Linked DNA regions of Pseudorhodoplanes sinuspersici. The main gene of each other region encodes a partner of the protein of the gene in region 2 in a complex. Links are inferred from orthologs where the notes say so. Each region holds a gene or a part of one and is shown on either strand. Other genes may lie near its edges.

The links.
Region 1: the proteins of trxA (region 2) and trxB are in contact, whole or in part, in a crystal structure (PDB 1F6M), measured with the Escherichia coli proteins. The link is inferred for Pseudorhodoplanes sinuspersici from one-to-one orthologs.

Annotation. Positions count from the first base shown.
Region 1 is NZ_CP021112.1:2,857,082-2,860,468, reverse strand. What follows is about bases 353-3,109. They hold trxB (thioredoxin-disulfide reductase), read left to right. Parts: upstream 353-1,126; coding sequence 1,127-2,092; downstream 2,093-3,109. Other genes in these bases: CAK95_RS13750 (LysR family transcriptional regulator), read left to right, coding at 2,142-3,035; CAK95_RS13760 (Lrp/AsnC family transcriptional regulator), read right to left, coding at 401-883. Outside these bases: CAK95_RS13765 (TRAP transporter substrate-binding protein), read right to left, coding at 1-220.
Region 2 is NZ_CP021112.1:2,264,436-2,268,024, reverse strand. The notes cover bases 631-3,589. They hold trxA (thioredoxin), read left to right. Parts: upstream 631-1,929; coding sequence 1,930-2,250; downstream 2,251-3,589. Other genes in these bases: CAK95_RS10995 (bifunctional folylpolyglutamate synthase/dihydrofolate synthase), read right to left, coding at 3,424-3,589; CAK95_RS11000 (ATP-dependent DNA ligase), read left to right, coding at 2,339-3,370; addA (double-strand break repair helicase AddA), read left to right, coding at 631-1,848. Also shown: more of addA, read left to right, coding at 1-630. UniProt on the Escherichia coli protein: Participates in various redox reactions through the reversible oxidation of its active center dithiol to a disulfide and catalyzes dithiol-disulfide exchange reactions.

The sequences.
Region 1 (3,387 bases), 590 kb from region 2 along the record:
CGAGCTGCATCGAGGGGAACAGCTTGATCTTCAGCTTGCCGCCGCTCTGTTTCTCGACCTCAGGAAACCAGGCGGTGAACACCTGGTGCGGAATCGGATGCGACGGCGGCACGAAAGTCGCGAGCTTCAATTCGTCCTGCGCGAAGGCCGGAAGCGAGAGGGTGCTTGCGGCTGCGAATGCCGAGCTGCCGGCAAGAAAAGTGCGTCGAGTCGATTGCATATGCGATTCCTCCCAAGGAACGGATTTCGCTGTCGACGAGCCGTCCGATTTTCCGGATCTGCTCTCGGCTGCAGCACTTTGGCTTTGATTTAGAGTCTGCTTGTTGTGCGGTGCCCTCGTCTCCTGACGTGTAGAAGCGATGTTATCGACCGTCCAAGGCAGGTCAATTGCCTGCGGATGTCAAAGCGCCGCAGGCAACCTTTCCATCGGCACGCTCGGCGCGTCTTTCGAGACGCGCAGCGTCAGCGACGTCTTGACGTTGCGCACATGCGGCGCGCCGGTGAGTTCATTGACGAAGGCCTGAAAGGTCTTCAGGTCCGGCGCCACGCATTTGAGGATGAAGTCGACCTCGCCCGAGAGCATCCAGCATTCGCGCACCAGGGGCTGCGCCCGCACGAAGGCCTCGAACGCGGTAAGGTCCGCATCGGCCTGGCTCGACAGGTGCACCAGCGCAAAAATGGTGATCTCGTAGCCGAGCCGCTTTTCGTCCAGCAGTGCCCGGTAGCCGCGGATATAGCCCGCATCCTCCAGCGCCCGCACCCGGCGCAGACAGGGCGGCGCCGAAATTCCGACCCGCCGGGCCAGCTCCACATTGGTGATGCGGCCATCCTCCTGCAATTCGGCCAGGATTTTCCGGTCGATGGCGTCAAGTCGGGCCAGCATGCCGCGTCGGTCCTCAGTTATTGAAATTCGCAGGGACCCTAGAGATATACCTGCCGAGCACGAAATAAAATTACGCGGACGACCTTTTTTAGGCACTTCTGGTACTATTCCGGTGGCCCGTGCGAGTCGGCCGCTTTGCAAAACTTGCATAGCTGCGTCAAATGCCTAAATTCGCACCGCACAAGACCGGGATCGCTGATTGTGTCTGACCCGGCTGCAACCCTTCCAAGCCGGGAAGTCCAGATGAGCCAAACCACCCACGCCAAGGTCGTCATCATCGGGTCCGGCCCCGCCGGCTACACGGCCTCAATTTATGCCGCCCGCGCGATGCTGGAGCCGATCCTGATCCAGGGCTATCAGCCGGGCGGACAGCTGACGATCACCACGGACGTTGAGAATTATCCGGGCTTCGCCGATGTGATCCAGGGCCCCTGGCTCATGGAGCAGATGCAGAAGCAGGCCGAGCATGTCGGCACCCGCATCGTCACCGATCACGTTAACAATCTCGATACCTCCAGCCGGCCCTTCCGCCTGACCTGCGATTCCGGCGATGTTTATTTCGCCGATGCGGTGATCCTCTGCACCGGCGCGCAGGCGCGCTGGTTGGGCCTGCCATTCGAGGAACAATTCAAAGGCTATGGCGTCTCAGCCTGTGCCACCTGCGATGGCTTCTTCTATCGCGGTAAAGAAGTGATCGTCGTCGGCGGCGGCAATACCGCCGTTGAAGAGGCGCTGTTCCTGACCAATTTTGCCAGCAAGGTGACGCTCGTGCACCGCCGCGACAACCTGCGCGCCGAACGCATCCTGCAGGAGCGCCTGTTCAAGAATCCGAAGATCGAAGTGCTGTGGGACACGGTGGTGGACGATCTCATCGGGTCCGAAGCACCGTCAAAAGTGACGGCAGCCAAACTGCGCAACATCAAGACCGGCGCTGTCAGCGAACGAAATGTCGATGGCGTATTCATCGCCATCGGGCACACGCCTGCCACCGAACTGGTGCAGGGCAAAGTCGAGATGAAGCCGTCGGGCTACGTGGCGACAAAGCCGCATTCGACCGCGACGTCGGTGCCCGGCCTGTTCGCCGCCGGCGACGTCACCGACGATATCTACCGGCAGGCGGTCACCGCTGCCGGACAAGGATGCATGGCCGCGCTCGAGGCCGAACGATTCCTGGCCGCGCACGAGCAATTGCTTACGGCGGCGGAATAAGGGCGGTGAGATTTTGCTCCAGCAACGATCACGTTTCTCAATGACCTCGATGGATTGGGACAAGCTGAAGGTCTTCCATGCAGCAGCGGAAGCCGGCAGCTTCACGCATGCCGGAGAGCAGCTCGGCCTTTCGCAATCGGCCGTCTCGCGCCAGGTCAGCGCGCTCGAACAGGCACTCAACGTGTCGCTGTTCCACCGCCATGCCCGCGGGCTGATCCTGACAGAGCAAGGCGAACTGCTCTATCGGACCGCGCATGAAGTCTTCATGAAGCTGGAATCGGCCAGAGCGAAGCTGACCGACAGCCGCGAGAGGCCCAATGGCGATCTCAAGGTGACGACAACAGTCGGCCTTGGCACGCATTGGCTGACACCGAAGATCGGCGAATTCCTCGATCTTTATCCCGATATCCGCATGTCGCTGATCATGACGGACGAAGAACTCGATCTCGCAATGCGCGAGGCCGACGTCGCAATACGATTGCGCATTCCGACGCAGCCGGATTTGATCCAGCGCAAACTGTTCTCGGTGCATTTCCATGTCTATGCATCGCCGGACTATCTGAAGCGGTTTGGAACGCCTTCAAAGATCGACGATCTCGACAATCATCGCATTCTGATGCTGGGCGGTGGAAACATCCCAACCTTCCTGCAGAATCGCGCATGGCCGCTCGAAGTGGGCCGCGAGGGCAAAGCGCCGCGCACACCCATCCTCGTCGTGAATAACATCATCTCGTTACTGCGCGCATGTCAGCAGGGTTTGGGTATCGCACTACTGCCAGATTATCTCATTGAAGAAAAAGGCGGACTTGTGCAGTTACTCGGCGAAACAGATCCAATCACGCTTGACGCCTATTTCGTTTATCCGGAAGAACTTAAGTCCGTTGCGCGCGTGCAGGTGTTCCGTGACTTTTTGGTGTCGAAGGCGCAGCGCTGGACGTTCTGATCGCGCAAATGACCTGATTGTGTTTGCCTATCGCGCACAGGCTTGCGGATCGCGCATGGCAGCTTCACGAGCTTAGACGTTGTCGCTGCGGCGTTGCAGACCGATACTCTTACATATGCTGGATGCGAGCGGTTTTCGAATCCTCCCAGATCGCGACCAACCGCAGACAGTGATTCCCCTCTGGAAGGTGAATGCCGACATCCCGCGTCGGCATGAACTCAACCGGGCCGCTCCCCTCGCGGCCCGGTTTTTTCTTGCGCTTATGTGACGATCAATCGCTTCGTTCGTTCAAACGCAAGCGCCGACGACACAGCTTTGAATCAAACCTTCTAGATTCACACCTGCGCGGAAT
Region 2 (3,589 bases):
GAAATCTGGCCGCTGACCGTCGCCGACGACAAACGCGAAATCATCGGCTGGGATGCGCCTTTTGATACCGCGCGGGAAACCAGCCCGCAGGTGCAGCTCGCGCAGAAGATCGCACGCCACATCGCGCTATGGCGGACGAAAGGCGGCAAGCCCGGCGATGTGCTGATCCTCGTGCGCCAGCGCGGTGCGTTATTCGAGGCGATCATCCGGGCGTTGAAGGCCGCTGACATTCCGGTCGCCGGTGCCGACCGCCTGGTGCTGACCGAGCATATCGCGGCGATGGACCTGATGGCGCTCGCCGATGCGCTGCTATTGCCGGAGGACGATCTGGCGCTGGCCTCGGTGCTGAAGAGCCCGCTCTTTGGCCTCGACGACAACGACTTGTTCGACATCGCCCATAACCGCGGCAAGCAATCATTGCGCGCGGCCCTTTCGAGTAAACCGGGAGCGATCGCAGCGATTGCCGACAGGCTCGACGCGCTGACATACGCCGCCTTGCGCGAAAGCCCCTTCACCTTTTACGCGAGGGTGCTCGGCCCCGGCGAAGGGCGGAAGAAATTTCTGACGCGTCTCGGACCGGAAGCCAATGACGCGCTCGACGAATTCCTCAATCTCGCGCTGGAATATGAGAAGCGCGAAACGCCATCGCTGCAAGGCTTTGTCGCGTGGCTGCGCGCCGCCAGCGCCGAAGTGAAGCGCGACATGGAGATCACGCGCGATGAAGTGCGGGTGATGACCGTGCACGGGGCGAAGGGCCTTGAAGCGCACACCGTCATTCTCGCAGACACGATCACCCGCCCGGAAGGTCAGCACCCGCCGCGGCTGATCGACTTGCCGCTGCAAGGCGGAAACGGCTTCGTCTGGGCCGCGGCGAAAGATACCGATCCGCCCGCTGTGGCGAGTGCACGTGAGGCGGCGTTGCGGATTCAGGCCGACGAATACCGGCGACTGCTGTATGTGGCGATGACGCGTGCCGAGCAGCGGTTGGTAATCTGCGGCGTCTCAGGTCCGCTGAAGCAGGACGGCACACATCCGATCCCTCAAGAGTGCTGGTACCGGCTGATCGAAGACGCCCTCGTCCAAAGCGCCGAGGGCGATACCATTGAAGCGCCCTCCGAAGACGGCGACGGTATCATCTGGCGCTATCGGACATCGGAACCGCGCCTTGTTGCCGGTGTGGAAACGAAAGCTGCCACAGCAAAGACAAACGAGCCGGCCTGGCTGCATGAGAAGGTCAATCCCGATCCAGTGCGCGCCGTTGCGATCACACCGTCCGATGCCGACGACGTCGACAAGCGGAGCAGAACAGGTACGCTCGAACGCGAGCAGGCGTTATTGCGTGGCCGGCTGATGCACCGACTGATCCAGTCGCTGCCCGATTTGCCACAGTCGCTGCGCGAGACAGCCGCGCGCGAATTCCTGACCCGCAACGGCGATGCACTCGGCGACGAAGAGCGCAGCCGGATCGCAGTGCAGGCCCTTGCCATTCTGGCGGACGCGCAATTCGCCCCGCTCTTTGCGCCGGGCAGCCGGGCCGAAGTGGCCCTGGTCGGGACGCTGGAAGGGGCCACGCGCCCCTTGATCGTCAACGGGCAGATCGACCGGCTGGTGGTCACGCCAGATGAGGTGCTGATCGCCGATTACAAGACCAACCGGCCCGCCCCGACCGTATTGGACGGCGTTCCCCAGCCCTACCGGCGTCAGCTTGCGCTTTACCGCGCCCTGCTGCAGCGGATTTACCCAGGCCGACCAATCCGGGCGGCCCTAGTCTGGACCGAAATGCCAAATCTCATGGAAATCCCGGCAGTTATCCTCGATGCAGAATTGGCAGGTCTCACCAGCGGGTGAGCTGCACTTGACCCCAAGGGGGGCCGTTCTTACGTTCGCCAGCCATGCAATGAGGCAATTTTGCGATTCGAGAGGTGTGAGATGGCCGTTGGAAAGGTATCGGACGCGACATTCGAGAGCGAAGTCTTGAAAGCCAGCGGTCCTGTGGTTGTGGATTTCTGGGCGGAATGGTGCGGCCCCTGCCGCATGATTGCGCCTGCGCTCGAGGAAATTCAGGGCGCGATGGGCGAGAAGGTCAAGATCGTGAAGCTGAATGTCGACGAAAACCCCGGCGTTGCGTCGAAATACGGCATCATGTCGATCCCGACGCTGATGATCTTCAAGAATGGCGAGCTTGCTTCGCGCCAGGTCGGCGCGGCGCCCAAGGCCAAGCTTGAACAGTGGATTACGGCCGCGGTCTGATCCTTAGGCGAAATTATTTCCCGCAACAGCCGGCCGAAAGGCCGGTTGTTTGCGTTTAGGCAAGGCACATTCAAGGGACAGTCCCGGCATGAGCCTTCCGATCAAAATGCCTTTCCCGCCGATGGAGGCGCTGTCGGTCGAAGACATCCCGACCGGCGCCGAATGGCAATACGAACCCAAATGGGATGGCTTTCGCAGCCTCGCTTTTCGCGACGGCAATAGCGTGGAGCTGCAGTCCAAATCCGGTCAGTTGCTGACCCGCTATTTTCCCGAGCTGATCGCCGCGCTTGCGGAGTTGAAGGCGACGAGATTCATCCTCGATGGCGAGATCGTCGTGCCGGACGGCGCGGCCTTTTCCTTTGACGCCCTGCTGCAGCGGATCCATCCAGCAAAAAGCCGCGTCGCGCGTCTTGCTGCCGAAACGCCGGCATTATTCATCGTATTCGATCTGCTGGCCAATGTTGACGGAGCATCACTGGTAAAGGATATCCTCGATACCCGGCGACAGGCGCTCGATCATTTCGCCAGAACATTCCTGCGCAATAACAAGACGATCCGTCTGTCGCCCGCCACCGTGAAATTACCGGACGCAAAGAAATGGTTTGCACGCGTCGGGAATGCACTTGACGGCATCATCGCCAAGCGGCGTGACAAGCCCTATGCATCCGGCACGCGCGAGGCGATGCAGAAGATCAAGAATCATCGCAGTGCCGACTGTGTCGTCGGCGGCTTTCGCTACAATGAGGGCAAGAAAGTCGTCGGCTCTCTGCTGCTTGGCCTCTATGACGACGCAGGCCTGTTGCACCACGTCGGCTTCACATCAGGACTGAAAGCTGCCGAAAAAGCCGAACTGACAAAGAAGCTGGAAAGACTGATTGCCCCGCCCGGCTTCACCGGCAACAAACCGGGCGGCCCGAGCCGCTGGTCCACCAAGCGGTCGGCTGAATGGCAGCCGCTCAGACCCAAGCTTGTCGTGGAGGTGCGCTACGATCACTTCTCCGGCGATCGCTTCCGTCACGGCACAACCTTATTGCGCTGGCGGCCCGACAAATCGCCCAGGCAATGCACGCTCGATCAGCTCAAGCAGAAGAAAGCCAATTTGCAGAAGCTTCTGGCCTAAACACCCTTTGTTATGGCCGGGATGTTCTTTGCAAATTTTGCTCGAAAAACGCTTCAAACCGGCAGTGTCTCGTTGCGCGCCAGCACATCGCCCGCAAGATACAGCGAACCACCGATTAGGATGCGCGGCGGCGTATCGAATGACAACGCCTTGATTGCAGCCAGCGCGGCTTCGACGTCTATCGCGCTTTCGGACGGAATGCCGATCTTGCTCGCGGTT